3 regions of the Brevibacillus sp. NSP2.1 genome follow, and region 1 is predicted to be linked to each of the others. Evidence: riboswitches for the same ligand, from Rfam matches in the RefSeq annotation. Region 1 holds a riboswitch; each other region holds the start of a gene.
The links. Region 1 has a riboswitch for S-adenosylmethionine ahead of M655_RS25960 (homocysteine synthase). Riboswitches for the same ligand answer to the same signal wherever they lie in the genome.

Region 1 (10,556 bases):
AATGGTTGAGGCTGTGGAGATGCCCGGAACGTCGACCGCAAAGCCGACGGAAATATGCTCCCCGCAAATGCCGAGCAGCAGGTGGGGCGAGACGAAGGTGGAGGCGCGCAGGTGGATGCCCGCCAGCTCGGAGTAGGCGAAGGTGTACGTCTGCGCTTTGTGAAACTGCAAAAAGTTCTCATGCACCTTCAGCCGAGGATGCACCTGCGCCAAAAAGCCGACCGGATCCGCGGCAATCCGCTCCTGTCCCTCGTGGACCGCGCGTACCAGCCAAGGTTCGATGCGCCGTTCCTCTGCCCGGAAAAAAGGGAGGTAGGCGTGGCAAAACTCAAGAAAACGGCGTTTTGTGGACAAGGGATGCCGCAGTAACTCCCGATGCTCCGGCTTGAGCTGCTCAAACAGATCGTCCGTGTGCCCTTGCATCCACTGTTGCAGTTGCCGGGGGTGATAGACAGGCCCCAGCATCAACTGGGCAAACTGTGCCGCATCCATTGCCTGCAACTGCTCCAGGCTGGCCTCGACGGAATGCTCGTATCGCTCCTCCCACGGCACCAGGAAGTCCATTGCATCGAGAAACTGGTTGGACATGTTGCTGAACTGGTGCAGCTTTTTCACAAGCGATGCGGGAAGCGCGGAGAGAGACTCCTGCGCCCAGCCAAGACGGCTCGTGTGGTGGTCAGGGTTGGCGAGCACGTGCAGGCTGAGAAAAAACTCGTGACCCGGCACGTACGCAATCGACAAATGCTTTTGCAGCCAGGCAGCCAGGTCTTGCATTGCGAAACCTCCTTTCTTTTCGATTAACCGTTTGGTGAATTGAATTTACGAGTGGGCAAAAGTGAAAAAATTATGCAAGAGGAAGAAACGGTTGTCAAGCGAAAAAAAGCAACCACAGACGCCGGGAGCGCGTGGTTGCTTCATGATCGTGCCCGTTACACTTCTTTTGGTTCACTCGGACTGCTGGTCTGCTCATAGGCCACCAGCGCCTGGACAGCTTGCTGCATGTCCGCAAGTTCTTGCTGCGACAAGGGATGTTCCTGGTAACGATACTGCTCGTAAAAGTCGGTGATTTTGCCTGCCAGCTCCAGTTGTGCCGCCGTCAGCGCAGGATGCTTTTGCAGCCGCTGCAAAAACTCCTGCGTCGTTTCATGCGGGTGGATCGTGACACCTTGCTTGCCCATCGTCTGCAAAAACTGGAAGTAGGCGTAGCGGGTCGCGTCGTCTGCGGGGCCAAGCGGTTTTTTGAACCATTTGGAGACATCCCATTCCGCCGCTTCGCCTTCAGCAGCGGGGGGCAGCGGGGCCAGATCAATCGCCGGGGCTGCCGTGACTGCTTTTGGCTCCGCCTGCCAGTTGCGATTGCGCCGTTTCCACATGTACCTGCCCAACAGAAACAGCGCTACGACGACGAAAAGCGAGATCAGATAAGGCTCCAGCAAGGAAAAGAGCGGTTCGCCCTGACTGACGGGTTCCAGGGGAGGATTGCCGCCTTGCCCTTCGTTGTTCAGCACATTATGAACGCGCTGGTCTTTGTCCAATACTTGCGACAGCCCGGAAATCCACTCCGCCAGCATCTGCAAGGCAGGCTCGATCAGCATGTAAAGCCCGGTGCCAAGCGGTCCTTTCACCCACGACCAGAGCAGGCTCAACAAACCGAGCAGGGCAGAGGCAGCCGCCACATAGCCAACTGTCACAAGCAGGCGCGTCCCCAGCACCTGACCCGCGAGCATCAGGCGGAGGCGGGCAGGCAGGCGGATGGGAAGGGCTTCCTCCCGCAGCAGGTAAGCCCCGACCGCGATCAGCACGTAGCTTGCGGTCACGAGGGCGAGCATGCCGAAGTAAGGGGCAGGCGAAAACGTCTCCGAATCAACGGCAGTTCCGTACAGAGCCGCGACAACCAACTGGATCAGGCAAACCATAAAGGCCAGAACGAACCGCCGCAGCAGACTGACATGGTTGATCCCGTTTGCAGCCGCTCCCTGAATCCGCCAAAAAAAGACGCCTGCCAGGGCGAGGGCGATCAGCCACGAGCCGAACAGAACAAAGCTGAGCACCCCGACGCCAAGCACAAACGGATAGAGCAAGAGATGCAGCACGGTATGGCGGCCGCCGTGGTGATACAGCCAGCTTCCCGCGATCAGGAGCAGACAGCCAGCGAGGCAAAAGAACAGCAGCGCGCCAAAGTCTGCCGTCATCCAGCCAAGCATCATCAGCGAACCGCCAACGAGCAGCGCCTCCAGCCAAAAAGTAAGCGTCCATCGGCTCACGAGGGAAAAGCTCATCGCGCCATCACGCTCCTTTTTTCCAGACGCGCCTGTTCATATCGCCTGACCGTAGCCTGTTCCCCGGATACGTCGAGCACGGCAATGTTGTGTCCGCGCCGCACCAATCGCTCCAAAGTCGTCTGGGGCAATTCCTCCGGCCGCGCCGTCACGAGGATGATCGCTTCCTTGGCCGGACTTTCCTCCAGACGGCGGAGCAGGCTGGCTAGCGGCGTCGTCACATAATGGTGCATTTGCGCGAGTTGGGTCATGACGTGCAGATGGTGCGTCTTGCCGCTGCCGGCAGGCATGTGAAAATGCTCGCGGCCGCGCTGCTTGACGGTGAGAAGCAGCTCGTAGCCAATCGACTTTTTCCGGCACAGCATGGACAGCGCAGCAAGGCTGGATATAATCCGTTCATTGACGACATCGTTATGCCGCTGCTGCAACGGTTCATAGGACGGCAAAATATGGCCGACGATCCGCCAGTTTGGATGGGCGGTGTGCTCGAACAGCCTTGTCTCGAGCGTGCCCGTCTTGGCAGTCGCTTTCCAATGAATATGCTTGAACCGATCCCCGGGCATATACGGCCGCGCTCCCCGCAAAAAAGTGACATCCTCCTGTTGCCGTTGGCGCGAGAGCCTGCCTCCGTCCGGCTGCGTCTCTTCCAGTGACAGCGGAGGCAGCGGCAGCGGCAACGGGTAGACGAGCAGGGAAAACGATAGCGACAACGGCAAGGAAGTGACTTCCCCGGCGAACAGCGGCAATGTCTCCGATTGAATCTCCGTCAGCCAGACGGTGCCGCGCTTGTGGGGAGTAAGCGTCAAGGTTCGGGCTGCGCTCTGGCGCATGGGCAAGTCGAAGCGCAGTCGCACAATCGTCCGCTGGTTGCTCGTTTTCACTTCGTCCCCGCCGTCGGCCGTGACGTGCTCAGGCAAGGAAAAGCGCAGCCATGTCGAGGGCAACGGCAGCCAGGAGCGATTGTACAGGCGCACGGTAATCGTCACAGGCGTACCAGGCATGACGCGGGTTTGATCGCTTGTCCACTCCAGCTTGATCCATTTGGGGAGCGACTCGGCCCACCACTTTTGGGCGGCAGGCATGAAAAAGAAAAACCCGCCGAGCAGCCAAAGAAACCAACTGCCGGAAAACAGCGCGAAAAGCAGAAGCACAAAGCCGATCACATGAAAAGTTTGCTTCGTATCCATCCGGCTACACGCTTTCCTCGACGGGGGCTGGCACGCTCGACATGATCTGCGCTACCACTTCCTGCTCGGTTACATGCAGCTCCGCTTCCATGGACAGGCGGATGCGATGGACGGCGAGGCTCGGGAAAACAGCCTTCACGTCGTCCGGCAATACATAGGCGCGGCCCGAGACAAAAGCGTAAGCCTGGGCTGCGCGCAAGAGGGCGAGCATGGCGCGCGGACTGATGCCGACATCGACGGAGCGGTGGCTGCGCGTCGATTCCGTCAGGTCGATGACGTAATCTTCTACCGCCTGACTGACATGGACGGCCGTCACTTCTTTTTGCAGGGCGGCGATTTGTTCCACCGAGATCACTGGCTGCACCGTCTCCAGAGGAGAGGTGCTGCGGAATCTGCGGAGTATTTCCTTGGCGTCCTTGCGCGTGCCGTAGCCGAGTGACAGGCGGAACAGGAAGCGGTCCAACTGGGCTTCGGGCAGGGGATAGGTCCCCTCCGATTCAATTGGGTTTTGGGTGGCGATCACCAGCATCGTTGAGGGCAGCGGCAGCGTGACGCCTTCGATGGTGACCTGGCGTTCTTCCATGCATTCGAGCAGACCGGATTGGGTGCGGGGCGTTGCGCGGTTGATTTCATCCGCGAGCAAAACGTCCGCGAAAACAGGTCCTTTGCGCAGTTCAAATTCGCTCGTCCGCTGGTTGAACACGTGCAGTCCGACTACATCGGAAGGCAGCAGATCAGCGGTGAACTGCAGGCGGTTGTACGTCCCGCCGATGGCCTGCGCCAACGTTTTGGCAAGCACGGTCTTGCCCATGCCAGGCAAGTCTTCCAGCAGCACGTGCCCGCGCGCCAACAGAGCGGTCACCAGCAGGCGAACCTGCTCTTCTTTTCCTACGATTACGCGATTTACGGAAGTCAAAAGGCTATCCAGAGCGGGATGAGTCATGGAAATTCTCCTTTAAGTAGATAGGATGGAGAGGCAGTTGCTGGATTTCATTATACATGGAATATCCTATATTTTACAAATTTTTTGTAAAGTAATCCCGCCGACGGCAGCGACGACAATTAACGCGCCGATGGCGACGTAGAGGGGCCGAACGCCGACGCTGTCGCTGAGTGTTCCGCCCAGCCAGATGCCTGCGGGCATGGTCGTGCGGACGATCAGCAGGCGCACGGAGAAGACGCGCCCCATCATGGCGGGCGGGACGTGGAGCTGATAGAGACGGGTGCTGTGCAACTGGAAAAACGGCGCGGCGACACCCGCCAGCACTTCTATCAAAATCGCCAGTTCGATCATATGGGTAAACCCTAGAGTGACGAAGCTCGCCCCGCCTGCGACCAGAGAGCCTAGCATGATGAGCGGCTGTTCCCGTCCATTGCGCAGCCGCGGCACGAGAAACGTCCCAAACAAGTAGCCGAACGGATAGCTGGCCAAAAACAACCCGACGTGAAAGGCTGTTCCGTGCAGCTCTCCCGCCACAAACGGAAGGTTGAGCACGAGCGTGACCCCTACCGCAAACTGCACGAGAGCCGAATACAGGCTCAGATAGAGAAGCAGCGGCTTTTCCCCAAAAATCGCGAGGCCGGCTTTGAACATGGAAAACCACGATTCGGCCACCCGGGCAGGGAGGGCGGGAGCGTTTTTGCACGGGAGAAGAAAAGCTCCACTGAGCGCATAGCCGACGGCGACCAATGCCAGCACCTGATCGCCACCGATGCTGGCGACGAGAATCCCGCCCAGCGGCGGACCTGCGATCATGGCGATGCGCAGCGCGCTGTCCAGATAGGCGTTTGCTTGCAGCAACTGTTCTTTTGGGACGAGAGCAGGAAGCAATGACTGGCTTGCCGGGACGTACAGCGGCTGGACGAGGCCGTTCACGAGCGCGGTCAAGTAGAGCGGCCACAAGGAGCCGGGCGTGGTCGCAATCGCGGCGAAGGAACAGCCGAACGCGATGCTGCGCATCCATTGCGAAAACAGCATGACGCGTTTTTTGTCATAGCGGTCGAGATACGGTCCGGCCACAAGCTGCACGACGAGCGATGGTACAAAGTAGAGCAGCCACATCTGCCCGACGGCTGCCTGCGAGCCGGTCACCTGGTAGATGATCCAGCTATTGGCGAGCGTGCCGAGCGAGGCGCCCAGCTCGGAGGTGAGCTGGCCGAGCAGGATGTAGCGGTAGGAGCGGTCTTTCCAGAGGGCGGATGTGCTCGTGGCTGCTGTCATCATTTGTCCGTGTCGAGAAACTGCCCGAGTAGCAGCGGGAGTTGCGAGAGAGCTTGGCTGCGCAGGCGATAGCGGGTTCCGCTCGTCTCGACCAGCCGGGCGGAGCGCAGCATCGACAAGTGATGATGCACCGTCGATTTGGCCATCTGGAGCGCTTCTGTCAGTTCTTGCAGCGTCAGCTCCTGTTTTGCGAGCATTTTCGCCATGCGGAGCCGCTGCTCGTCTCCGAGCGCCTTGAAGGATTGGACCAGCGTCTGCGGCGGCTGATACGGGTCGATTTGCTCGCGCAAGTTTTCATCGGCAACCGGGTAGTAAAAAATTTTGCAGCCTGCGTCATCGGCCTGCACCGTCCAGGGGCGATAGACCGCCTGCGGAATCAGCAGGACGCGGGTGACAGTCGGCTCAGGCGGATAGCTTGCTCCAGTCGCCCATTCCACCAGCGCTTCCGGGTCGAGCTTTTCTTGCATGCCGCGCTTTTGGGCAATCTCCCGTTCGAGCATGCGGCAGATGCGCTCCTCCTGCGGCTCGATGTGCGCCTGATACCAGCCTTCCATCAGCACGAGCAGGTGCTGGCGCAATTCCTCCGCGTCCACCGAAGTAATATGGGCGATGTACCGTTCGAAAAAGAGATGGCTGCGACAGGCCGCCTGCAACAGTTCGCGATCGGCGCTGCTTCCTTGCGCGGCTTTTCGCCGGGAAGCTTGCTGCGCTTCGCCCAAAAAAGGCAGTGCCTGGTAGCGCAGCTCTTCCTCTGGCAACTGCCTGACGTAGCCAAGAAACGACTTCAGCTCGGCAAAAGGCTGCTGGCGGTACTGGTGAAGCAGATGCAAAAGCGTCTTCCATGTGTTGTGCGCCTTGGCGTAAGCGACCTCGCGCTGGACAGCAGGAGGCAGCGCCTCGATTAGCTCGCGCCAGTGGGCGGGCGGCTGCTCCAGCGTGTGATGAATCTGCTCGTAAGTGGCAACGGCGATGCCCAGCGCTGCTTCAAAAAGCGGCGAAAAGGCGAATTGCACCTCGTAGGTCGTGCGTTCGCTCCCGATGTTCCATACTTTCAAGAGGGGATCATCCTTCCAGTATTTGTAGTACGTCTCATTCTAAATGTTTTGAATTGTAAATTCAATATTTTTCGTATGACTGGTTAGATGGATTTCGAACCAGAATCGTTGAGTGTGGCAGGAAGAGGGGCGAGCGCCTGAAAGCAGCAAGCAGAAGACAGCACCCGAAAAAAGAAAAGCGGCACGCCTCTCCCGCGAGAGTTGCGTGCCACTTTTTACGAGACAAAAGCAAACTTAGTTGACAGTAGAAGGTTGAACGGCGCGTTGCAATGCCTGCTCCAGATCGCCGATGATGTCGTCGATCGCCTCTGTGCCCACCGACAGTCGGATCAGCCCTGGCGTGACCCCGGCAGCCGCCTGTTCTTCCTCATTCATCTGCTGGTGCGTCGTGCTGGCCGGATGGATGACGAGCGACTTGGAATCGCCCACGTTGGCCAGGTGCGAGAACAGCTTCACGGATTCAATCAGTGTTTTGCCTGCCTTCACGCCGCCGCGAATGCCAAAGGTGAGGATGGCGCCAGCGCCTTTTGGCAAATATTTTTGTGCCAGCGCGTAGTTGGCGTCACCTTCCAGGCCAGGGTAGCTGACCCACTCGACCGCTGGATGCGCGGCGAGGAATTGGGCTACGGCCAGGGCGTTCTGGCTGTGGCGTTCCATGCGCAGGTGCAGCGTCTCCAGACCTTGCAGGAACAGGAAGGAGTTGATCGGGGCCACGGCTGCGCCGATGTCGCGCTGCAGTTGGACGCGCGCCTTGATGATGTAGGCGAGCGGTCCGACTGCTTCCGTATAGACGACGCCGTGGTAGCTCGGGTCTGGTGTCGTCAGGCCCGGGAATTTGCCGTTGTTCCAGTCGAACTTGCCGGAATCGACGATGATGCCGCCGATCGCTGTGCCGTGCCCGCCGATGAACTTGGTCGTGGAGTGGACGACGATGTCTGCGCCATGCTCGAATGGACGGCACAGGATCGGCGAAGCGAACGTGTTGTCCACGATCAGCGGCACGCCGTTTTCGTGCGCGATGTCAGCGATTGCCTGCAAGTCCGCCACGTCAATGCGAGGGTTGCCGATCGTCTCGCAAAAGAGCGCCTTTGTTTTCTCATTGATGAACGCCCGGAAGTTTTCCGGATTGGACTGATCGACAAAGTGAACCTTGATGCCAAGACGCGGCAAAGTGTGCGCAAAAAGGTTGTACGTACCGCCGTACAAGCTGCTGGATGCGACAATTTCATCCCCGGCTTGGGCGATGTTCAAAATGGAAAAGGTGATCGCTGCCTGACCAGAGGAAGTTGCCAGAGCACCGACGCCGCCTTCTAGGAGTGCCACGCGCTTTTCAAAGGCGTCCTGGGTCGGATTCATGATGCGGGTGTAAATGTTGCCGAACTCTTTTAAGCCAAACAGGTTGGCGGCGTGCTCCGTGTCGCGGAAGACGTAGGAAGTCGTCTGATAGATCGGAACGGCGCGCGAGCCTGTTACGGGATCTACTTCTTGTCCACCATGTACAGCGAGGGTTTCCGGTTTCCATTGTTGCTGGTCAGACATGCTTATCTCTCCTTTATATATGGGGATTAGGGATAAAAAAACGGAGCATTCCTCTGAGGAGAAGAAGGCTCCGGCTATACACGGGTGTGCACTCATCTCTCAGAATCTATGGATTCTGCAGGAATTAGCACCGCGCAAGGCACGCTTGCTGGTTGCCGGGTTTCACAGGGCCTGTCCCTCCACCGCTCTTGATGAACTGTTGCTTCAGTTGTTGTCATAATTGTATGAAAAACCACACTTCGCTGTCAATAATCAATAATGAGTTATCAGGTTGGATTTGGTGGGATTGAGGCGTTGAGAGATTTGTTCATGCTCACCCGTTCATGCTGTTTCCCATGACGTCCAAAGTACCTGTGTGATACGCCTTGTTGACGTGGTTTGCAGGCTGATGCCCCGCACTCCTTGAGGCGTGGCTGATTCCAGGCGCGGCTTTTCCTTTTTTCACATACAAAAGAACGGCAAATAGCGTACAAACAGCAGCAATTCCCAGTACGTACACCATATAAACTACCTCCTTTTCCAAGGGTGCTCTGCGTTTCTTTGCACCCGCCTTTTTCCAAACCAAAAAGAGAATGCTGTTTTGTATAGTAGTCTTCATATATAGAATGGTTATTTTTGTAAATGTGTCACCCGCCTGTACCGACCAACCATCTCCCTGTCCAAAAACAAACCCACCCTCACACTGTCACAAATTTGTCCCTATATCTCCGCGCTTTCGCCGCCCGCGTCGTTAGAAAATGGCATGGCCCTATGATATGATGGGAGTGGCAGAAAACGACCAAACGATTGTACATATAGGAGGAACATACGCGATGAGCCATGGCGTGAAGGAAATTACCCCGCAGGAGCTGCTGGAAAAGCTCGCGGCCAACGAAAAGCTTCAGGTGATTGACGTGCGTGAGGTGGAGGAGTGGAACGAAGGCCATATCAAAGAAGCCAAGCTGATTCCGCTCGGCTTTTTGCCGCATCGCATCGACGAGCTGGACAAGGAGATCCCGGTCGTCATGGTGTGCCGCAGCGGTGCGCGCAGCCACAGAGCGACCGAATATTTGTGTGAGCTTGGCTTTGACGCTGCCAATATGGTCGGCGGCATGCTGGCTTGGCCTGGCGAGAAGGAAGTGTAAGCCGTACGGTCCATACGGTCACGACCGCACTGGCAACGCCGAGACGTTTTCCACACAAAAAGAAACATGCGCTTTTACGCGGTATAGCGGCGGACGCATGAGAGAAGCAGGGGAGGAAGAAAATCGTGAGTGAGGGAGCACAGCAACAAGGATCCGCGTTGCAGCGCCATTGGTTTACGGTGCTCGCAGGCGTGATTATCCTCGCGATTGTAGGCGTGTTGGGCTACAAATACATGGCAAAAGAGCCGATTCCCGTGATGAAGCCGATTGCCGATTTTACGTTGGACAACAGTGACGGCACTTCGTTTACGTTTTCGGAAGGCAAAGGCAAGGTGCGGCTGGTCGAGTTCATGTTCACCAACTGCCCTGACATTTGCCCGGCGACGACGTACAACATGTCCAAGCTGCAAGAGCAGCTCAAGGAGAAAAAGCTGTTCGGCGACAAGGTCGAGTTCATTTCCATCACCTTTGACCCGGATTTCGACACGCCAGAAGTGTTGCAGCAGTACGCGGCGAAGTTCAAGGCGGATCAGAGCGGCTGGAAGTTTTTGCGCGGCGATGCCCAGGCGGTGGAAAAGGTGACGAAGGATTTCGGGATTGCCGTATTGAAGCAGCCTGACGGTTCCTTTGCCCATACCGCCCGCATGTTCCTCGTCGATGGCGATGGAAACATGCGCCGCGCCTACGGCATGGCAGCCGACATGGACATGGAGCAGATGCTGAAGGAAATGGAGCAGCTTGCGGACTAATCAGGCTGATTCCTCGTACGTGATCTGCACGACATGCTCGGTTTGATTTTCAAATTCAATATGCACGAGTAACGCCCACCTGCGATTGCCCTCCTGGAGCAAGAGTTTGAACGTCTCCTCTGACGTGGTGGGCGTTTTTGCTGTGCGCCCGACGTGCAGGTAGTCGACGATCTGGGCATGCGGATATTTTTTCATCGTCTCCTGCATCGCCAATCTGCCCCATTTGGCATATGGCGGCTGGGCGCAGGCAGGGGCATACTGGAAGAAGAATAACAGCAGGCTTGCTGCGATGGCGGTCAGGACGCTTCGCGCGAGGCGAACGGATACAGAGGCTTGCATGGCGTAAGACCCCCTTTTTTGTATTGGAAAACAAGCTTGCCCTCTATTTTGAAGCCTTTTTTT
Region 2 (10,556 bases), 800 kb from region 1:
GCAACTCGCTATTTTGCGCAACAACAACATCGTGTACGGAACAAAGGACGGAAACAAGGTGACGTATTCCTTGCGCGACCCGATGATTATCGAGCTGCTCAGCGTTGCCCGGCAAATTTTCAACAACCACCTGATCGACACGATCTCGATGCTGGATCGCTTCAATGAAGAATAGCGGCTGTCGTATGGCAAAAGAAAAAGCCCGGGACTTCTCATCGTCCCGGGCTTGCTTCATTTTTATGCGGAAACGGACACTAGCGCATCCAGCGCAATCAGCGCCTCGGCTTCAATCGCTTTGGCCATCGTCTCTGTGTGCGGGTTGTACGAGGCAAGCAAATCGGCATCGGCGTAGCCGTCAATCGCGAGGATCGACCCGGCCTTCATGCCGCGCAGCGCGGCAATGACGAACAGCGCGGAGTTTTCCATCTCGACAGCCAACACCCCTGCTTTTTGGTACAGCTTGTGCGGAAATTCGAGGACGCCGCTGTAAAAAACATCGAGCGTCAGCGTGATGCCTTCCGCTACGTGCAGCCCCGATTCGTGCGCTTTTGCTGCTTGCACGAGCGCATCTGCCACGCGGCGATTGGCGACAGCCGGGAAACCGGGCGGAACCAACTGGCTTGTAAGCCCGTCCTGGCGCACAACAGCCGAGCTGATGACGAGGCTGCCCGGCTCGATTTCTTGCTGATACGATCCGGCCGTCCCGACGCGGATGATGACCTGTACGCCACCCTTCGCCAGTTCTTCAAAGCATACAGCCGCTCCAGGCGAACCGACGCCGTGGCTGACTACCGCTACCTCCGTGCCCCTCCAGCTTCCGGCATAGCTGTGGTACTCGCGATTTTCCCCAATTTGCCGCGTGTTTTCCAGCTTGGAGGCGATCAAGGCAGCGCGTTTCGGATCGCCGCAGACGATAGCGCGTTTTGGCAGTTGTTCCGGGTCTACTTTCAGATTGGTCAGCATCTCAATCAAACTCCTTTTTCTCCCATTCGTCTTCCGGGATCGGCAACGCCTCACCGGAAAACCGCTCTTCGCGGAACGGGTCTGCGATCAGGTGAAAGCCGTTTTGCTCCCAGAAGCCGGGCTTGTTTTCGCGCATAAACTCAATGCCGCGCAGCCACTTCACGCTTTTCCAGAAATACAGGTGCGGGACGACCAGGCGCAGCGGCCAGCCGTGCTTGTCCGTCAGCGGCTCCCCGTCAAAGGAATGGGCCAACAGCACATCGTCGCGCATCAGGTCGGCCAGCGGCACATTCGCCGTGTAATCGTGATCGCCGTGCAGCATGACGTAGGACGCGGCGGGCACGACACCGATTGCCTGCAAAAAATCACGGAAGCGCACGCCTGTAAATGCATTGTCAAACCGCGACCAGCGCGTCACGCAGTGAATGTCGCTTTTCACCGTCACCTGCGGCAGCGCCATGAGCTGTTCGTAGTTGAGCGTAACTTCCCGGTCGACCTCGCCAAACACGCGCAGCGTCCAGTCCTTCATGTCGTAGGTGGGCACTTCGCCCTCGTGCAAAATAGGAAAGCGCTCTGTCAATACTTGTCCTGGCGGAAGCCGTTTGGCCAATGCCGGGTCGACCGCCGGCACCTTCATCCGTTTGATCCGATCTGCCTTGTTCATGTTGCGTACCCCCTTGGTCTTTGCTGACTGCACCCTCCTTTTACCGGGTGCTCTGCTGATTATGGCTGGCGCCTTGCATCCGATCCTTCAGGAAGAACATCGCCACCACCGTGAGCAAATACGGCAGCATCGAAGTAAACTGCGTCGGAAGCGAGAAGCCTTGCAGACGAATGCTCAGCGCATCCATCAAGCCGAACAGGAAGCTCGACGCCAAAATTCCCAGCGGGTGAGACTGCCCCATCATCATCGCGACCAGGGCGATAAAGCCGCGACCCGCGGTCATCCCTTCCGAAAACATCGTCACTTGCCCCAAAGAAAGCTGCGCTCCGGCAATCCCGCACAAAGCGCCGCACATGACGATCGCGAGCACCTGCAAGCCTGCTACCTTCAACCCAAGGCTGCGGGCAGCCACCGGATTGGAACCGACGGCGAGAACCCGGAAGCCGGTAACCGTCTTGTAAAAGAACAAATAGAGCGCAATCGCGGCCACAAACGCGAGGTAGACGAGCGGCGAATGCCCCGATACGACCTCGCCCACGACCGGAATGTGCTGTAGCCCCGGAATGTCCCACTTCGGCAAGCCTGCCATGTCTTTATCGTAAAAAGCTCCCTTGACGCCAAAAATCGCCCGCAACGCAAACGTCGTCAAACCGAGCGCGAGGAAATTGATCGCCACCCCGACGACGATCTCGTTTGCTTTCAGCTTGATCGTCATATAGGCAAACAGCAGGGAAAAAAGAACGCTCGTCAGCGCCGCGATCAAGATTGCGAGGAACAGATTCCCGGTAAAGTGATTGCCGACGATGGCGGAAAAGGCGCCAACGAGCACCATGCCTTCCAGACCTACATTAAAAATGCCAACCCGCGCGCACAGCGCTCCCCCCAATGCCGCGAGCAAAATCGGCGTCACCATCCGAATGGTAGAACTGACGAGGGACCAATCAAGCAGCTCCATGAGATTCTCCCCCTTTTGCTTTCCGCTTTTTCCACCAGTCGTAGCTGAATTTAGCCGAGATAAACAGGATCAGCACGGCTGAAATCACGCTGGCCAGCTCCAGCGGTACCTCTGTGTTGCGCTCCACGCCCATCGCTCCCGTCTGGAACGCAGCCAGCAGAATCGAGGTAAACACGACACCCACCGGATGGGAGTTCGCCAAAAGCGTTGCCATCAGCCCTGTCCAGGCGAAGTTCGGCACCGTCAAAGCGCCGTCGACAAAACGATAGTGCGCCCCCAGCACCTCGACCGTTCCTGCCAGGCCGGCCAATCCGCCGCTCGCAAACATGCCCGTCAGCATGACGCGAATGCGGTTGATCCCCCCGTACTGGGCAAACAGCGGGTTTTGTCCGAGCATTTTCACTTCATAGCCAAACGGCGTAAAGCGAATCACCCAAAACAGGATCGCGGCACCGACGATGGCAAACAAAAAGCCCGCGTGCACGCTCATCCCCGCAAACAACTTGGGCAACCAGACGCTTTTATCGAGCATGACCGTCTGCGCCAGCGCCGCCGAACCGCTGCGGTCGCGAAACGGCTCGGTTACGAGGTAGCTTGCGAACAGAACGGCGATATAGTTGAACAGCAAGGTGGAGATGAGCAGCGGTATGCGGAATCTCGCCTCCATAAAGCCCGGCAGCAGCGCCCACAAACCGCCTGCCGCCATCCCCGTGAGAATCGCCGCCACCAGCTTCACGACTCCCGGTGCGGGCAAATAGATCGCCACGAGCGTAGCGCTGATCGCCCCGAGCACCATCTGTCCTTCTGCCCCCAGGTTGAACACTCCCGCCCGAAAAGCAAGCGACAGCCCCAAGGCGATCAGCATGATCGGCGTCGCTCTCGCCAAGGTAGAGGTGAAGAAGTAGAAGCTGCCGAAGGCCCCTTTCCACATTTCCTGATACGTGCCCAGGATAGATTCCCCTACCGAAGCGATGACGAGCGCCCCGATCAACAGCCCGATGACAACCGCCAAAAGCGGCTGAACCAGTGATTTACCCAGCTCTTTGATTGCTGCCATGAACGCTTCCTCCCGCCATTAACACGCTGATTTTTTCCTCGGTTGCCTCTTTGCGCGAAAGCTCTCCGGCGATCCGCCCTTTGTACATCACCAAAATCCGGTCTGACAGCGCCAAAATTTCCGACAGCTCGGACGAAACCAGCAAAATTCCGTCGCCTGCGTTGCGCTTGTCGATCAGCGCCTGATGGATGTACTCCATCGCGCCGATATCGACACCCCGGGTCGGCTCCGCCGCGATCAAAAACGGAGTCTCATGTCCCAGCTCTCGCGCCACGATCAGCTTTTGCAGATTTCCGCCCGACAAATTCCCGGCCAGCTCCTGAAGCTGTCTGGAGCCTGTCTTGATCGCGAACTTTTCTACCCAGCCTCTGACGACCTGGCGAAAAGCTTCCCGCCGCACGACGCCGCGCCGATTGAACGCAGGCTTTCGCTGATAGCCCATCAGCGCGTTTTCCTCGACGCTCTCCAGCTTGGCCGTCCCCCACAAGTAGCGATCTTCCGGGATGTGCGCCAAGCCCGCCTCGCGAATCGTCGCGACAGTCTGGTTGGTGACGTCCTTGCCGCCCAGCCGAATCGTTCCCTCCTGTGCCGTCCGCAAGCCGCTGATCGCTTGCAGCAGTTCGGACTGGCCGTTGCCCGATACGCCCGCGATGCCGACGATTTCCCCGTGATGCACGGTAAAGCTGACCCGGTCGAGCAGCGTCTGTTTTTCCCGAACCGTCAAGTTCTCCACCTGCAAAAGCGGCCCCCGCTCCAGATCGACGCGCTCGCTCAGCTCCCGCAGCTCGCGTCCGACCATCAGCCGGGCCAGATCGTCCACATTCGTCTCGTTACGCGCTACCGTGCCCGTCACCTTGCCGCCGCGCAACACCGTGATCCGATCTGCGACCTCCATCACTTCCTGCAGCTTGTGCGTAATCAAAATGACGCTCTTCCCGCTCTCCGCCAGATGGCGGATCGTCTGCAACAGCTCGCGAACTTCAAGCGGCGTCAGCACGGCAGTCGGCTCGTCCAGCACGATGATGTCCGCTCCCTGGTACAGCACCTTGAGAATTTCCACACGCTGCTGCTCGCCGATGGAGCAGTTGGACACTCTAGCCTGTGCATCTATCGGAATCCGGTACTGCTCGCTTAGTGCGCGGACCTTTTCCACGGCGTCCTTCCGGCGGAAAAATCCGGCCTGCTGCGGCTCGTAGCCGATCACGATATTTTCCGCCACGCTAAACTCGCCAAACAGCATGAAGTGCTGGTGCACCATCCCGATCCCGCTGCGAATGGCGTCCTGCGGCCCGCGAAAAGCGACAGGCTTGCCGCCTAGCACGATCTCGCCGGACGTAGGCTGCTCCATGCCGTACAGCATCCTCATCAGCGTCGTCTTGCCCGCGCCGTTTTCCCCGACGATGGCGTGGACTTCTCCCGCAGCAAGCGAAAACGAGACCTTGTCGTTTGCAATAAAATCTCCGTATTTCTTGGTCATGGCCCGCATTTCCAAACGATCGGTCATCCTTGCTCCTCCTTCTTTGCGCCTAGCCTTTCTCTTCCTTGCCTCTGCTCCTTGCCTTGCATATAAGGAAGACCGACTACACAGTTGTAGTCGGTCACAATCATGCACTGTGCGCTAGCTGTTAAAACGAGTCTGGCACTTTGCGGGTACCAGCGATGATCTCCTCGCTGATCGCTTTTACTTTGTCCACGACTTCCTGGCCAATAAAAGCGTTCAGAGGCGTCTGGCTCTCGTGCGTCACATACGTTACGCCTACGCCTTTTTCTTTCAGGCCGTAAGTGACAACGCCCGGCTTGAACGAGCCTTCTACGAACGACTTCACGGTTTCATACGCAGCGGCATCTGTCCCTTTGAGCTGGGACAACACGATGTGCTCAGGGTCGATCGTGGTGCGGTCAACGTCCTGTCCCGATGTATAGAAGCCTTTTTCCTTCGCGGCCTCGAACACGCCGAGGTCGCCTACTGCTGCCGCTCCGTTGATGAAGTCGGCGCCTTTGGATGCTTGCAGCAGCGCCAGCTCCTTCGCTTTTGCCGGGTCAGAGAAGCTTCCTACGTAGTTCACCAGGAACTCCGCGTTTGGATTGGTTGCTTTCAAGCCTTCCTGGAAGCCGCCTGTCCATTTTTTCAACAGCGGAATATCCATGGCGACAACCATGCCGACCTTGTTTGTCTTCGTGGCAAGACCTGCCGCAGCGCCCATCAGGTAAGCCGCTTCCTGCTCGCGGAAGGTAACGCTGCGCACGTTTGGCAAATCTACTACGGTATCAATAATCGCGAAGTTGCGGTCAGGATTTTCGGCTGCCACTTTTTTCAGCGCGTCTTCCGCTTCAAAAGAAGAAGTGATAATCAGATCGTAGTTTTCCGCTACCGCAACGCGCAAATTTTCTTCGATGGCGCCGTGGTCAGTAGACTCGATGCTTTTTACTTCTGCGCCAAATTCCTGTCCTGCTTTTTTCGCGCCTTCGTCCATTTGCTGGAAGAACGGGTTTACCCCGATTTTTTCCGGCAAAATCAGCGCAATGCGCTTCTTCGCCGCGCCTTCTTGCCCTGCCGCTTCTTCTTTTGGCTTGTCAGCAGGCGCATTTCCGCCAGCCGAACAGCCCGCAGCCAAAACAGCAAAAGTGGTGAATGCTAACAACAACTTCTTCATGGTGTCTTCCGCTCCCATCCGAACGTTCTACGTTTTTTCTGTATCCTACTACGTAATGTACGGCTTTTTTCCGAAAAAATCAATATTAAACACGAATATTTTGCAATAAAAATATTTTATCGTTCGTGTATTACCCCTCCTGACAACAAAAAAACTCTTCCCGAAGGAAGAGTTTGCGTCCGAAGCCGTCCTCTTCCTCATCTGTCAAAACCCCGGTACAGGTTTTGCAGGAATTGGCACCTTTCTGTCCATGTCACGCATGTCCAGTGGTTGCCGGGCTTCATCGGGCCAGTCCCTCCGCCGCTCTCGATAAGGAGATAAAAACTATCAAGTTACAATGCATTCATTCTAGCAGAACAAACTGAAAAAGCAATTGTTTTTTCAGACTGTTCTCGCCAATTTTACACTTTGGCGCCTATTGTCTGTGAAACGTTTCCTGCAGCCGATGCGACAGATTGTTCAGCTCCCCCAGCTCTTCGGTAATTTCCCGCACCTTTTGATGCTGGTTTTCCGCTGTGGCGAAAAGCTCCTCCAGATTGGCGACCGACTGCTCGGTGACAGCGGTAATGGTCGACATTTCCATCGCCACTTCGCCCGAGCGCATTTTTACCCGGTTCATGCTGGAGCCGACCTGCTCCGCTGCCTGCAGGAAGGCCATCATGCCGGAGCGCACCGCCTCGATCGACGCCACTGTTTTCACAGCCAGCTCCTGGCCTTTTGCCACCGAAGCTTCCCCGTTGCTGATCTGCTGTACAGCGTTCTCGCTTTCCTGATGGAGCGATTTGAGAATCTCGGTAATTTCCTGTGTAGCGGTTGCGCTCTGCTCCGCCAGCTTGCGCACCTCGTCTGCCACCACGGCGAAGCCGCGGCCGTGCTCGCCTGCACGCGCCGACTCGATGGCGGCGTTTAGCGCAAGCAGGTTCGTTTGTGTCGCAATCTGGTTGATGGCTCCTACGATTTCCTCGACCCGATTGGCCTGGCGGTTGAGCTGGTGAATCGTCGACGCTGCCACGTTGACGGCAGAAACGATCTGTTCCATTTGCTGCGACAGCTCTTTCATCATGTCGACGCTTTCTTTCAGGCGGCGGTTGTTCTGGTCGGACTCGCTCTTCATCGCGTTCGTCTGCGTGGTGACCGCCACGATCTCCTGGTCGATCGACTGCACCTCTTCCTCGATCTTCACTGTCGAGTTCGCCTGCGACTCCATGCCCGTCGCCACTTCCTTGAAGGCGATCATCATTTCATCCGTATTGCGTTTCGTTCCTTCGGCATGCTCGTGTACGTGCTCTGTCGTACGGTCGATCTGCTCGGTCATCTGTTGGATATGGACGAGCATCTCTCCCAGGCGACGCTCTTTTTCTTCCGCTTCCTGGCGGGCGATGTTTGCCTTCTGCAAGGACGCTTGTCCCGCCAGACAGAGGTACGTCACCGCTCCCATCATCATCAGAATCGCCATGATGCGTAGCACCAGATTCAGCTCGGTGAAATCGCCGCTGAAAATCTCGTACGATCCTGTGTAAAATCCGACCAGCGTCACGATGATTTGCGCAATTCCGGCTGTCACTACGAGCTTCCAATCCAGGTAAGCCGCGAGAAAACCCATGACCACAAAAGCGAGAAACGTAACTTCTGGATACGTCGTGAAATGATCGAACGAAATCGCGTAAAACATAAGTCCGATCGCTACCAGATAACGAATGACATGGCTGTCTCTTTTGATGAAGTAAAAAGGCGAAACAATAAGGGTGACCAGCAATCCGAGGGACGTCACTTTCCAGAAATTAGCGTCGACTTGATAGGCAATGAGTCCCGCCATCCACAGATGGTTCCATAGGATAAAAATCATAAAGCCTTCTTTGTCCGTTAATGTGTTGCGAACCAATTGAATCATAGTTGCCCCCCTTTTCCCTGCTACTTATGTATCGGATTCTTTTTCCATTATATCGCGCTCAGATTGACTAATTTGTGAAAAAAGTGAGAACAGCCAAAACCAGTGACGAATAGGCTACTATCATACCCCTTATTTTAAGACATCTGGAAAGGAACTAAGAACCGTGGAAGAACAACGCAATCTTTTGCCAGCCACCGTGCTGACGCGGACGATCCAACGTCCGAATACCACGATTTATTACCCGCAACTGGCGGGGCTAGCCAATCAGCAAGCAGAAAAAGACATCAACCGCGCCATTTTGCAAACGGTCCAAGGATTGATTCACGAACAGCAACGGGTACAAGTACCGGGAAATACCCAAATGCAAGGAAGCTACGAAATCAAAACGAACGAGCGCGGCATTTTCAGCGTCACCATGAGCAATTACGCGTACACTCCGCAAATGGCCCACGGCATGACCTTCCTCGGGTCGGTGACGGCAAACATCCATACAGGCAAGCTCTATACGCTGCGCGAGCTGTTCAAGCCGGGCAGCGACTACGTCAACGTCCTGTCCGCGAACATCAAACGCCAGATCGAGGCGCGGCAAATCCCGACGCTGAACGGTTTTACCACGATCAAGCCCGATCAAGATTTTTACGTTGCCGACAAATCATTGGTCATTTACTTCCAACTGTACGAAATCACCCCGTACTATGTCGGCTTCCCGATGTTTCCCATCTCCATCTACGAGTTGGAGCCCATCATTGACGAAAACGGGCCGCTTGGCATTTTGGCTGCCGATTAACAGCCCTCCTTTTACCTTCTTCCCCGAGCTGATGCCCTTGAAACGGCATCGGCTTTATTTTTGTCAGAAAAACGCCTTCTTTTCCACTCGAATAAACATTTACTTATATGTCCTGAACTGCTACTATGTTATTTGTACATATTTACTTAAGCAATCAAGCGCTTCGTCTTTCGAACCAGCTTTTCCTGGAGGTCTGATATCATGCAACATTACGGTCACAAGATCGGCCAAGCTGCCAGAGTCTTCAGTAAAACATTGAATGGAATCATGTCCCCGATGGGATTATATAGCTCGCAATGGAGCATTATTCTTTGCCTGCACTACCGCAACTCTTTGACGCAGGTGCAACTGAGCAACTACCTGAATGTCGAAGCCCCGACGATTACCCGGACATTGACCCGGCTGGAAGAGATGGGCTGGATCATCCGCTCAGAAGGCGACGACAAGCGGGAACGGTACGTGTCGCTCTCGCCTGCGGCAATCGAGCGTTTTCCCCAGTGGCTGCAAGCGGCGCGCGATTTGGAAGCGGTTGCCTTGCGCGATCTGGACGAGAACGAGCTTGCCGTCTTCAACCGGGTGCTGAAAAAGATGACGGAAAATTTGAATACGCAAGCGTAGGCTTGTTTTTGATACGACGACACGACAAAAGGGCTTCTACTCCTGAGCGGCTAAGCAGCCGTGCTCAAGCAGAAGCCCTTTTCCCTATTGCGGGTTGCTGTTTACATCATCCGTTTGACCATGCTGCGCGCCATCCAGACGCCTGCCGCACCCGCCTGCGCCAGTCCGCGCGTGATCCCTGCCCCGTCGCCCCCGCAGAACAGTCCTTTGATTTCCGTCTCAAACTCCTCTGTCAGCTTGGGACGCGCCGAGTAAAATTTCGCTTCGACGCCGTAAAACAGCGTGTGCTCCGAGGCAATTCCCGGCGTGACCTTGTCCAGCGCTTCCACCATTTCAATGAGGCTTTTCATCGTATTGTAAGGCAGCACCAGTCCGAGATCGCCCGGCACGGCTTCCTTCAAGGTCGGCTCGAGGAAGCCTTCCTTGATCCGCGCTTCCGTAGAGCGGCGCGCCCGCAAAATATCGCCGTACTTTTGCACGATCACGCCGCCGTTGGACAAATCGTTGGCGCGTTTGCATATCTCGCGCGCGTACTCGTTCGGCTTGTCAAAAGGTTCCGTGAACGTATGCGAAACGAGCAGCGCGAAGTTCGTATTGGTCGAGCCGAGCGCCGGGTCTTTGTAGGAATGCCCGTTTGCCGCCATGACCCCGCTGTGGTTTTCCACGACGACGTGCCCGGACGGATTGCTGCAAAACGTGCGGACCCGCGTGCCGACGGATGTGTTGAAAATAAACTTGCCCTCGTACAAATGCTCGTTGATTTCGCGCATGACGACATCGGACGTCTCTACGCGCACCCCGACGTCCACCTGGTTGTTGTACATTTTCAGGCGGCGCTTTTTCAGGATGTTGGTCAGCCAAGCCGAGCCGTCCCGGCCAGGTCCGATCACGACAAAGTCACTCTCGTACTCTCCCCCGTTTTTCAGGACGACGCCTCTCACGCGATGGCCGCCGTCTTCCTTGACCG
Region 3 (10,556 bases), 1.2 Mb from region 1:
TGGATTGGAACTATAAAAAATTGTTTGCAGTGTAGTGGCGTGATGAGCCGAACATGATGCTGTGGGGTTGGTTGGGTTTTTAAAGCTCCTTTATCGGCGCTTTTGGTGTGGCGAGAAAAGAGACGAAATCGCTGTAACTTCTTGGGCTCCCTGCTGGGGGTATCACTGCCCGGCTCCGGGGAAAAAGACACTACAAAAAAGAAAGCTTGCGGTGGGATTGTCGTCTTTCTTGAGAGCTATTAATGCTAGCCTCCCTGACGATACAACATGCATGCTTTTAGAAAAACCGCTTCCTTGTCTTAAGCACTTTGCTTCCTGATCTACAACCCAAAATCACCCCCGAACGACAGAAACAGCTCGTAGAGGAAACAGGAGAAAGCAGCGAAGGTCTTTGGGACTCCTACCCAGCCTCCGCTCCCCCGCTAGAGGCCCAAGTACCTGTAGCGCTTTCTCCTGTTTCCTCTCACCACTACCGCGACGATCAACCGTTTTCCAAGCAGCCAGTCCGCCTTGATCCCACGGCTCGCAATAAAAACCACATTCTCGCCTAAACTAACCTAAACTACCTTGACTGCACCAAGTCGCCAAGCAATCGAAAAAAAACCTCCGTCCCAAAAAGGCACAACTCTTGCTTTCCTCGCCTTCGCAGCCTCGCCATGCTGCACGTACACTGATAAGAATCGTACCCACTCTTCTTCTGCCCAACAAAAACAGGCCGCCAGCTTCTCCCTGACGACCTGCCTTGCACGCGCGAACGCAAACACCTCTACGCTTTTCTTTTCCGCCGAAGCTGGTAATACGTCACAGCCAACGCCAGCGCCAATACCGTCCCTTTGATAATATCGTAGGCGTAGTACGGCAGGTTGAGCATCGTCATGCCGTTGAGCAGCACCCCGATCAGGATTGCGCCGACGAACGTCCCGAACACATTCGGCTTGCCCGCGCCGAATACAGAGAAGCCGACAAACGCCGCTGCCACTGCATCCATCAGCATCGAGCCGCCGCTGCTCACCTGGCCTGTCCCGATCCGCGCCGCCAAGAGCATCCCGCCCAAGCCGGCAAACAGCGCGGATAACACGTAGGCGAGCGTGCGGTAGCGATTGACCGGAATGCCTGACAAGCGCGCGGCTTCCAGATTGCCGCCCGTCATGTACAGCATCCGTCCTTGTCTGGTGTAGGTCAGGTAGATGTGCGTGACCGCGACCAGCAAAAAGGTCAGGATAACTGGCACAGGCAGCGAGAAAATTTTGCCTTGGCCAAGCCACAAAAACCACTCCTGGAATTTCCCCGGAGCCATCGAACCGTCTTCCATCGGCATGTTGGCGTAGATCGAGTAGCCTTTGGAATACGTCATGTGCAGCCCGTTGACGATGTAGAGCATCGCGAGCGTCGCCAGCAGGTCGGGAATCCGGATTTTGACGACCAGAAACGCGTTGACCAGCCCGACGATCAGGCTGAGCGCAATCGGAACGACCAGTGTGGCGAACACGCCCTGCTCGTACCAGACCATCATCGAGGCCGAGACGACGGTAGTCAGCGACACCGTCGAACCGACAGACAGGTCAAAGCCCCCGACAATCAAGGAAAACGTAACGCCGATGGCGACAAACGTCACGATCGAGATCGAGCGCAAAATGTCCGTAATGTTGTCATACGTAAAAAAATACGGGTTGGTCAAACTGAATAACAGCATAACGATAACAATAACCGCAACCGTTCCGTATTTGTAAATAAAATCAAACAGGCTGAATTTTTTACCTTCCACGTTACTCACCTCCGCTTGCATAATACATAATCCGCTCCTGCGTCGCTTCCGCCCGGCTCAGCTCCCGGACGATTTTCCCTTCGAACATGACCAGAATCCGGTCCGCGATGCCCAGCACCTCCGCAAACTCGCAGGAAAAGTACAAAACGCCCTTGCGCTGCTCCGCCAGCTTTCCGATCAGGCGGTAAATATCGCTTTTCGCGCCGATGTCCACGCCTTTGGTCGGTTCGTCAAACATGAAAATTTGCGCATCCGTATCGAGCCATTTGCCGATTGCGACCTTTTGCTGGTTCCCCCCGCTGAGGTGGCCGACGAGCTGGCCGATGTCCGCTGTCTTCACACCCAGCCGCTGCACCAGCTCCCGCGCTTGCCCCGCCTCGACTCCCCTGCGGACAAACCCGAGGCGCGACCATTTCCACAAAGTCGAGACAGACAAATTGTTTTTCACCGACTCCTCGACAAAAATGCCTTCTTTTCGCCGCTCCTCCGGGACGAGGACGATCCCTGCATCCACGGCTTCCTTTGGCGAGCGCAGGCGTACCGCCTTGCCTTTCAGCCTGATCTCGCCAGCTTCGGCCGCATCCGCTCCGAACAGCAGCCGGGCCAGCTCCGTCTTCCCTGCCCCGACAAGTCCTACGACGCCTACGATCTCGCCCTCGCGAACGCTCACATCCGCACCGCGCACCTTGCCGCCAGCCACTCCGGCCGCTTCCAGGATCACTTCGCCAATCGGCAGCTCCACTTTCGGGAACTCTTCCTCGAAGCTTTTGCCCAGCATGTTCCCGATGACTTCATCCATCGTAGTAGCGGCCGTCTCGCTCGTGGCAATCAGTTGACCGTCGCGCATGACCGTGATCCGGTCGCAGATTTCGAAAATTTCCGGCAGCCGATGGGAAATGTAGATGATCCCGACGCCTGCTTTTTTCAACTGGTCGATAATGAGAAACAGCCGCTCGCTCTCCTTCGTGCTCAACGGGGCTGTCGGTTCGTCAAAAATGACGTACTTCGCTTTTTGCACGGTCGCGCGGGCAATCAAGATCAGTTGCTTTTCGGACAGCGTACATTCCTCGACGAGCATGCGCACAGGGATGGAAAAGCCGAAGCTTTGCAAAATGCTCTCCGCTTCCTTGTGCAGCCCTTGCCAGTTCATGAGTCCCTTGCTGCTTTTGGACACGATCTGGTCGAGCAAAATGTTTTCCGTCACGCTCAAATACGGGATCAGCGCCGTATCGACTTCCTGGTAGACGCACTGGATGCCCAACGCTTTCGCATCCTGCGGCGATTGGATCGAGACGTCCTTGCCGTCAATCGCGATGCTGCCGCCATCCGGCTGATACGCACCTGTAAGAATTTTCATCAGCGTGCTTTTTCCCGCTCCGTTCGCTCCGAGCAGCGCGTGCACCTCGCCAGCCTTGACTTCAAAATCGACGGAGCGCAACGCAGGCACGCCGGAAAACTGCTTCACAATCCCTTTCATCTGCAAGCTGGACACTTTTCGCACCCCCTAAATAAACAAGATTCCCGTTGACAAAAGCAACGGGAATAGCCAAACCAACCAGCTCTATTTGCTTACTTGCCCCACTCTTGTACGTATTGGGACAGATCGCCCATCGTTACTTTTTTATCCTTTGGCAAGTCTTCCTGTTTGACCAGCACCGGATTCAGCTTCACGCTGTCTGGCACTTGCTCGCCTTTCATTTTTTGGAAAACGGTCTGCGCGTGAATGCGTCCGATATTCGACGGATCTACCGCTGCTGTCGCGACCCAAGGAGAGTTTGGCTCCTGGATCAGTTGCAAGTCTTCGTCGCTCAGGTCGATGCCGTACACCTTGATCTCGGTGCGTCCTGCTTGCTGGATCGCACGGGTTGCCCCTTTGGCAAATTCATCCCACGATGCCCATACGGCTGTAATGTCGCCTTTGTTCGGATACTTTTTCAAAATCGCTTCCATCTGCGCTTGCGTATCCAGCGCGGTGTTGTTCGTTGCCGAGCCAAACGCGGCGATTTCCTTGATATCCGGGTATTTTTTCAGGAATGCTTCATACGTTACCTGGCGCTTTTCCATCGGCGCAAAGCCCGCTACCCAAATTTTCACGATGTTGCCTTTGCCGCCCGTATCGGCAGCCAGCTTTTCCAGGCTCAACTCGGCCAGCTTGTTGTCATCTTGCTCGACGACAGGGACGCCCGGCAGCTTGATATCGGTGTCGAACAGCACAACCGGGATCTTTTTGTCGACCGCTTTTTGCGTGCCTTGCTGCAGCGCTTCCGCCGTACCGTGGTCAATCAGGATGCCGTCAAAATTTTGGTTCACCGCAGCATCGAGGTTGGAGGCCATTTTCGACAAATCGGTATCTGCGTTGAATACGGTCAGCTCGCCGCCGTTTTTCTCGACTTCCTGCTTCACGCCGTTAATGTATTGGGCAGAAAACGTGCCGACGTTTTGGCGCATAATCAAGGCAATGCGCTTCGCCTTCTCGCCGCCGGAAGCGCCGCTTCCCGCCTGATTTTGGGTGTCCGCTCCCCCGCCGCAAGCGGTCAAGGCCAGCGACGCAGCCAGTACGATTGATGTGACAAGACCCAGTTTCTTTTTCATCGAAAAATCCCCCTTTTTCTTTCTTCCTGCTGAGCTTCAAGCTGAGGAGGCGACGACCTTCCAATAGGAAAAGCCTCTTTCAACAGATGAAAGAGGCTTGATCGACAAGATTCGCGCCTCTTATCTGTCAGGTATCGCTACCTGTTGGAGTTAGCACCTTGGCTCGCAAGACGGTGATCTTGCCAGCTAGGTTGCCGGGCATCATAGGGCCATTCCCTCAGCCTTCTCTGGATAAGAGTAGTTTTTATTTTCGCAACGTTTGTATTAATATATACAGACTATAATCCTTGTTTTACCCATCTGTCAACTAGGTTTTTGAAGCTTTTGTCCTCCAAAATAATCCCAACTCGATGTCCAAATTTTGGAGGAATTATGTAAGGTCTTGTCGAAACCTTGTAGATTGAAGCAAAAGCCATGCAAATTTGCGATGGGGATGTCTAATGAGTCTACTAAAAGAACTAATCTTGCAAATGTTTTTTGCCTTGACACCGTTTGTTTTGTTCAACATCTATTACCGCGACCGGATGCGTAACTATAGCCGTTGCTTTATTCTCGTAACCAGCTCTGTCTGCATGTTTCTGGCGATGACCTTCGCTTCGAGCGTCAACGAAGGAATCATTTTCGACATCAGGCACGTCATCGTCTTTTTCGCTCTGATCTACGGCGGAGTACGAATCGCCTTGATCGTGCTGATCGAATCAGCGCTGTACCGCTTTTATCTGGGCGGCGAAGGCACCTGGGTCGCCATGCTCGTAATGGCCGCCACGTTTGCAATCTCCCTCCTGATATATCAACGCTACAAAGCCAGTTATCGGAAAACACTGTTTACTCTTTTGACGGGTGCGCTTTTTTCCCTGATAGATTTGGGGTTGACCTATTTCAATTTTCCCACCTATGTATCCCATCAGCTTCCCTATCATGTGCTTGTGATTCCCGTTCAAAATTTTGTCGGCATCTGGCTGTTGATGTCGTTATTTAGCAAATGCGTATCAGACAAGGAATTGTTCATTCGCCATGCCCAAAACGAAAAAATCGAGACGATGAGCCACGTCGCCGCTTCACTGGCGCACGAGGTGCGAAACCCGCTCACGGCCGTCAAAGGATTTTTGCGCCTGATCCAGGAGGACCCGGGAAACATTGCGAAAACCGATCAGTACATTCGCATCAGCATGGACGAGATTCAGCGCACGGAAGCGATTTTGACGGAGTACCTGGCGCTGTCCAAGCCGCTCAAGGAGCGCACCGAGCTGATCGACGTATGCGAGCAGCTCCATGTCGTCCGCGAGGTCATGCTGCCGTTTGCCAACATGAACAACGTCGAGTTGGAGCTGCAAGCTTATGAAAAGCCCGTCACGATCATGGCCAATCCCGACGAGTTCAAGCAGGTGCTGGTCAACTTTATCAAAAACGCCATCGAGGCATGCGCGGAGACGGCCAAAGGGAAAGTCTCCCTGTCGTTGTTCATCGAAAAAAACAACGCCCTGCTCGTCATCAAGGACAACGGCATCGGGATGGACGAGGGCCAGATCAGACGACTTGGCACGATCTATTTTTCTACCAAAACGAGCGGGACCGGACTCGGCCTGACTTATTCCTATCACGTCATTCACACGTTTGGCGGTTCTGTGAGCGTGTCGAGCAAGCCGAAGGTCGGCACCAAGTTCACGATTACGTTTCCGTACCATCAGCCGCAGTAGCAGCTAGGCGAGTGGCCTGGTCATGAAAACCTGCTCGGCCAGCGTGGAAAAGCCCGCACTTTGCAAAATTCGGGTGGTTGCCTCATTTGCGACGGGCAAATTGACGGTGAGGCGATGAAGCTCCTGGTCCAGCGGAGCAAACACATGGGCCAGTGCGCTTGCGACAATCGCCTCCCGGTCTGCTCGTCCGGGACTGGCTTCACACTGAAACAGCAAGGCAGTCGTTTGCCTTCCCTGTTCATCAAAAATCCGCCTGTACAGCGCGTAGCCGCCCGCCTGCACGTTCTCGAGATGGCGACCAGCGCCGCAAGCTCCACGCCCTGCTCGCGGTAAATCTGCAACGTCGCTTCGATCAACGCTTGCCCGACTCCGCTGCGCCTGTGCTTCGGCGCCACCCCTGTCCCTCCGTTCCAGCCGATTTTTCGCCCGCCTCTGTTCCATATCCCGTTCAGCACGATTCCGGCCGGCTCGCCATTACAAACGCAACCAGCGAATGCGCAGGCGAAAGTTCCTCCTTCCCCATTTTCCAGATAAGCGTGTCCGGCGTTTTGGACTGGTCGAAAAAATAGCCGGAAAACCCTCTGTTGTAGGCCAAAACGGCCTCCGCCACCGAACATTGCTCCATCGCCTTGAAAACAAGCATGGTCATTCCTCCCTAATTGAGATGACAACCACACTTATCTTCTAAAATTATTTTTAATTGATAAAATATTTTTTAATAAACGAAATCGGCAAACTACAGGCTTCCTTGAATGGGATAGCCTGGCGCGCCTGTACGCTGCATGCTGTCTGCCTTCCTCTCAATGCTGAACGGGCGGAACCCGCTGCGGATTGTCCGGATGTTTCTCAAAAAACAGCAAGTCGTTTTGCCGATTCAATGTGGCGAGAAAAACCTGCTCGATGGCGACGCCGCTTTTTTTCAGCTCCTGCAAAAGCCAGCCTTCGTCCCGTTCGCGGTACTTCAGCGCCTCTTTACATATTTTCCCTTCGACGATCACAGGCAGGGAGAGGCCCGTCGAGGCAGTCCGGATTTGCAGGTCTTGTCTCGTCACTGGCTGCTGCGCAGATTTTTTCAGGACAGTCAGCCGGCCATTGGCCTCGATGATCGCCATCTCAATCTCCGACAGGTCAAAAATGTCTTTTTCCCGCAGCATTTGCAGTACGTTATCGAGCGAATAGCGTATCTTTTTCAGTTGAGGGACGAGAAACTCTCCGTTGTAAAAAACGACCGTTGGCTCAAACGTGACCATTTTGCCGAAGCGCCTGGACACAATCGACCACTGGGACACGACGCGTTGCAGCACCCCGAGCGCCACAATCGCTACCGCAATGGGAATGTGGTGGACATTCGGCTCGGCAATATCGGCCCCGGTCACGGAGCCTAGCGTGATGATAATCATGAAATCAAAGACAGGCAGCTCGCCAATCGAACGCTTTCCCATGAACAGCGTCACGATCAACAGCAGCGGCAAAATCGTAAATACACGCCCGACTACAATCAAGCTCTCACTGAACAGTTCCACGCAAAAACGCCTCCTGCCCCAACCGTTTCCTCCTGTTACTATGTAAAGTTTTGGCAGTAATTATGCGAAAAGCTTTGCCCGTAAAGCACAAACCGTCACTGGCCCCAAAAAGACTGCCCCCGATCATTCGGGCTGACAGTCTCGCCAGGAGCTTTCGACCATATTTTTCATATAGCAGAAAAATTTCCAGCATATAGACATCGCAAAGCTACATCCTCCCCAGCCGCTGCGACGTTTTGCAGGCGACGTCCTTCACGCGCTCGATCAAATAATTCAACCGCTCTTCTTTCAGATCGAAGGTGACGATGCCGATGCTCAAAGCGCCGATTACTTTTTGCGTGTAATCAAAAACAGGTGCCGCGACCGAAGCCGTATTTTCCGTCCGTTCCGCGAAGCTGACGGCATAGCCGACTTTGCGGATTTCGGCCAGCTTTTCCATGAAAGCGGGCGTCTCCTCCTCGCCGACGAGCTGCAACACGATTTGCCGCGCTTCTTCTGCCGGCATGTGCGCCAAAACAACCTTGTTTGCCGCGCCGATGTGCATCGGGATGCGCAAACCAAGCTGGTCGTAGATGCGAATGTTGTGCTGGCTGTCCACGCGATCGATCACAATCGACTCCAGGCCGCTCGGCTGGCTGAAGTAAACGCTTTCTTCCACCTCTCTGGCAAGCTCCTCGATCATCGGCTTGATGACTTTGCGGTAATCAATCCGGTCGAGCACGCGCAGGCCGAACTCCATCCATTTGATCCCCAGTGTGTACTGCTTGGTAGCTGCATCCTGCTCCACCAGCCCGTGCTTCATCAGCGTGTACAACAAGCGGTAGATCGTACTCACCGGGAGCTGACATTCTTTCGCCAAATCGTTGATGGTCCACCACTTTCTATGCTCGTCCGACGCAAGTGCCGTCGCAATCGCCATCGCCCGATCAAACGATTGAATCACAGTCATTTCCCCTTTTTCCTCATGTCTCGTCTACCTCATCTTACATGATTTGCCGTAATTTTGTGAATCGCAAAAAACTTCCTGCGATAGCCGCTGCAAGCCCGGAATAACGATTGACAGTGCAAAATCAGAATGTGTACACTGAAAATAAATTTTCGAAATATGAACAATATTCTACAATGTGGAATAAAAGGAGGCAACCATGTTCCAAGGCAGCCAATCCATGGTCAAAAAGCTGAAAACCGTCATCATCAAGCATCCCCGCGAAGCGTTTATCAGCCAGGCCCATCTCGACGCATCCTGGAAAACTTTTCACTATACAGACTGCCCTGACTGGGACAAAGCTTTGCAGGAGTACGAAAAATTTGAAGCGATCCTCCGCGAGCACGTAGCCAACGTGCTGTACCTCCCGCAATCGGACAAAACCGGGCTCGACTCCCTCTACGCCCATGATCCGGTAAAGTTCACGTCCAAAGGCGCGATCATCCTCAAATCCGGCAAAGAGCTGCGCCAAGGCGAAGCGGAAGTGTACAAGGAGTTTTTGCAAGCAAACAACATCCCGATCCTGGGACAACTGACAGGCGATGCGCAGGCAGACGGCGGCGACCTCGTCTGGCTGGATGAAAAAACGTTGGCGATCGGGCTTGGCTTCCGCACCAATCAGGCGGCGATCGCCCAGATTAAGGAGATGGTCAAGGACTTCACGGAAGAAGTCATCGTCGTACCGCTGCCATATGACCGCGGCCCGGCCGAGTGCCTGCATCTGATGTCGATTATCAGCCTCGTCGACCACGATCTCGCTGTCGTCTACTCCAAGCTGATGCCTGTGTTTTTCCGCCAACTGCTCGTCGACAGAGGCATCGAACTGATCGAAGTGCCCGATCGCGAATACGAAAACCTCGGCAGCAACGTCCTCGCGCTCGCCCCGCGCGTGTGCATGGTCGTGGCGGGCAATCCGGTCACGAAGGAGCGGCTGGAAAAAGCAGGCGCTACCGTGTACGAATACGAAGGCGAAGAAATCTCCTACAAAGGCACGGGCGGCCCGACTTGCCTGACTTCTCCGGTGGAGCGTGTGTAGCTTCCTACAGACAAAAAGCCACGTGGACAGTGGCATTTTGTCTTGAGTGGGCCGACCAGTCTTCACCACTTCGTACATGGCTTGCTCTTTTCCATCTTTGGAAGCACGTCGAAGAAAAGAGCAGCTCTTCTTGAGCTGCCCTTTTCTTCAAACTGGTTCATATGCTCGCCCTTACGGCTTATCATTAATACTATCGGCCTTTCGCCTTGATATTAGCTTACCTCTAGCAAACTATCTAGTCAATTCCCTTTTTTTGATGTCGATTGAGTTTACTTTGCCCTCAACTCAATCAATTCTTTCTGAAGATCCTCTATCTGCTTTTCTAACCGTTTTTTATCATCCGTCAAATCTTCGACCTGTTTTTCCAACTTTAATTGATTAATGTATTGCTTTGGAAAACAAATCTCAAAGCACTTCGTTTTTATCTCAACAAATAAGGAGCGGGGATTTGAAATGTCATGCAATCCTCCTTTTTTATCTAATAACCGACCTTTACTAATCGTCCTCACGAGAGCTCCCACTTCTTCCAATACAACAACCGGATGAGCATATGCCAGTTCCGGATTGTAGTTCATCCCCAAGTCGGCATAAAAGATGTCGCCATTATTTACCTTGCCGGAACCAGTGTAGAAAGTCTTTTTCCATTTGTCGAGTGAATTTTATCATTCTTTTCAGACAAATCGTAGAATGCAAAAGAAGAGCCGCACAAATAACGGCTCTTCTCATCTAAGAAAACAACAGCTTCCAGCTATGCACACTGGCTTTTACAGAAAATGCTGCATCCACACATTCGGTTCCACGTACACGACCTCGTCCTTTTCCACTTCGATGCGCACCGGAACGAGCGCATCCGGAATAATGTACGTGCCGGACTCGGGGAATTTCATCCCTGTCCACTCTTCCCAATTCGCCAGGCTGCCCCTGATGAACATGGATTCCCCAGCCACTTTCATGATTT

Region 2: linked by a shared signal. The riboswitch ahead of M655_RS02145 (BMP family lipoprotein) and the one ahead of M655_RS25960 (homocysteine synthase) in region 1 are both predicted to bind S-adenosylmethionine.
Region 3: linked by a shared signal. The riboswitch ahead of M655_RS03985 (sugar ABC transporter substrate-binding protein) and the one ahead of M655_RS25960 (homocysteine synthase) in region 1 are both predicted to bind S-adenosylmethionine.

What each region holds. Positions count from the first base shown of each region.
Region 1 is NZ_CP048274.1:5,270,191-5,280,746, reverse strand. It holds gene M655_RS25990 (ArsR/SmtB family transcription factor) at 1-774, opposite strand, end outside; gene M655_RS25985 (DUF4129 domain-containing protein) at 930-2,264, opposite strand; gene M655_RS25980 (DUF58 domain-containing protein) at 2,276-3,466, opposite strand; gene M655_RS25975 (AAA family ATPase) at 3,471-4,409, opposite strand; gene M655_RS25970 (MFS transporter) at 4,476-5,690, opposite strand; gene M655_RS25965 (ArsR/SmtB family transcription factor) at 5,687-6,742, opposite strand; gene M655_RS25960 (homocysteine synthase) at 6,977-8,281, opposite strand; SAM riboswitch class I at 8,371-8,479, opposite strand; gene M655_RS25955 (hypothetical protein) at 8,595-8,783, opposite strand; gene M655_RS25950 (rhodanese-like domain-containing protein) at 9,094-9,405, shown strand; gene M655_RS25945 (SCO family protein) at 9,531-10,154, shown strand; gene M655_RS25940 (YqzG/YhdC family protein) at 10,155-10,493, opposite strand.
Region 2 is NZ_CP048274.1:428,435-438,990, reverse strand. It holds gene M655_RS02175 (ArsR/SmtB family transcription factor) at 1-175, shown strand, start outside; gene M655_RS02170 (nucleoside phosphorylase) at 238-963, opposite strand; gene M655_RS02165 (sulfite oxidase-like oxidoreductase) at 965-1,627, opposite strand; gene M655_RS02160 (ABC transporter permease) at 1,668-2,582, opposite strand; gene M655_RS02155 (ABC transporter permease) at 2,569-3,639, opposite strand; gene M655_RS02150 (ABC transporter ATP-binding protein) at 3,614-5,143, opposite strand; gene M655_RS02145 (BMP family lipoprotein) at 5,265-6,293, opposite strand; SAM riboswitch class I at 6,488-6,609, opposite strand; gene M655_RS02140 (methyl-accepting chemotaxis protein) at 6,709-8,184, opposite strand; gene M655_RS02135 (DUF3298 and DUF4163 domain-containing protein) at 8,348-8,971, shown strand; gene M655_RS02130 (MarR family winged helix-turn-helix transcriptional regulator) at 9,173-9,589, shown strand; gene M655_RS02125 (NAD(P)/FAD-dependent oxidoreductase) at 9,691-10,556, opposite strand, start outside.
Region 3 is NZ_CP048274.1:810,623-821,178, reverse strand. It holds gene M655_RS03995 (ABC transporter permease) at 767-1,765, opposite strand; gene M655_RS03990 (sugar ABC transporter ATP-binding protein) at 1,767-3,257, opposite strand; gene M655_RS03985 (sugar ABC transporter substrate-binding protein) at 3,335-4,357, opposite strand; SAM riboswitch class I at 4,475-4,595, opposite strand; gene M655_RS03980 (ATP-binding protein) at 4,798-6,054, shown strand; gene M655_RS03975 (GNAT family N-acetyltransferase) at 6,075-6,509, opposite strand; gene M655_RS03970 (hypothetical protein) at 6,503-6,697, opposite strand; gene M655_RS03965 (DUF421 domain-containing protein) at 6,855-7,577, opposite strand; gene M655_RS03960 (IclR family transcriptional regulator) at 7,786-8,520, opposite strand; gene M655_RS03955 (dimethylarginine dimethylaminohydrolase family protein) at 8,723-9,598, shown strand; gene M655_RS03950 (hypothetical protein) at 9,868-10,173, opposite strand; gene M655_RS03945 (GNAT family N-acetyltransferase) at 10,363-10,556, opposite strand, start outside.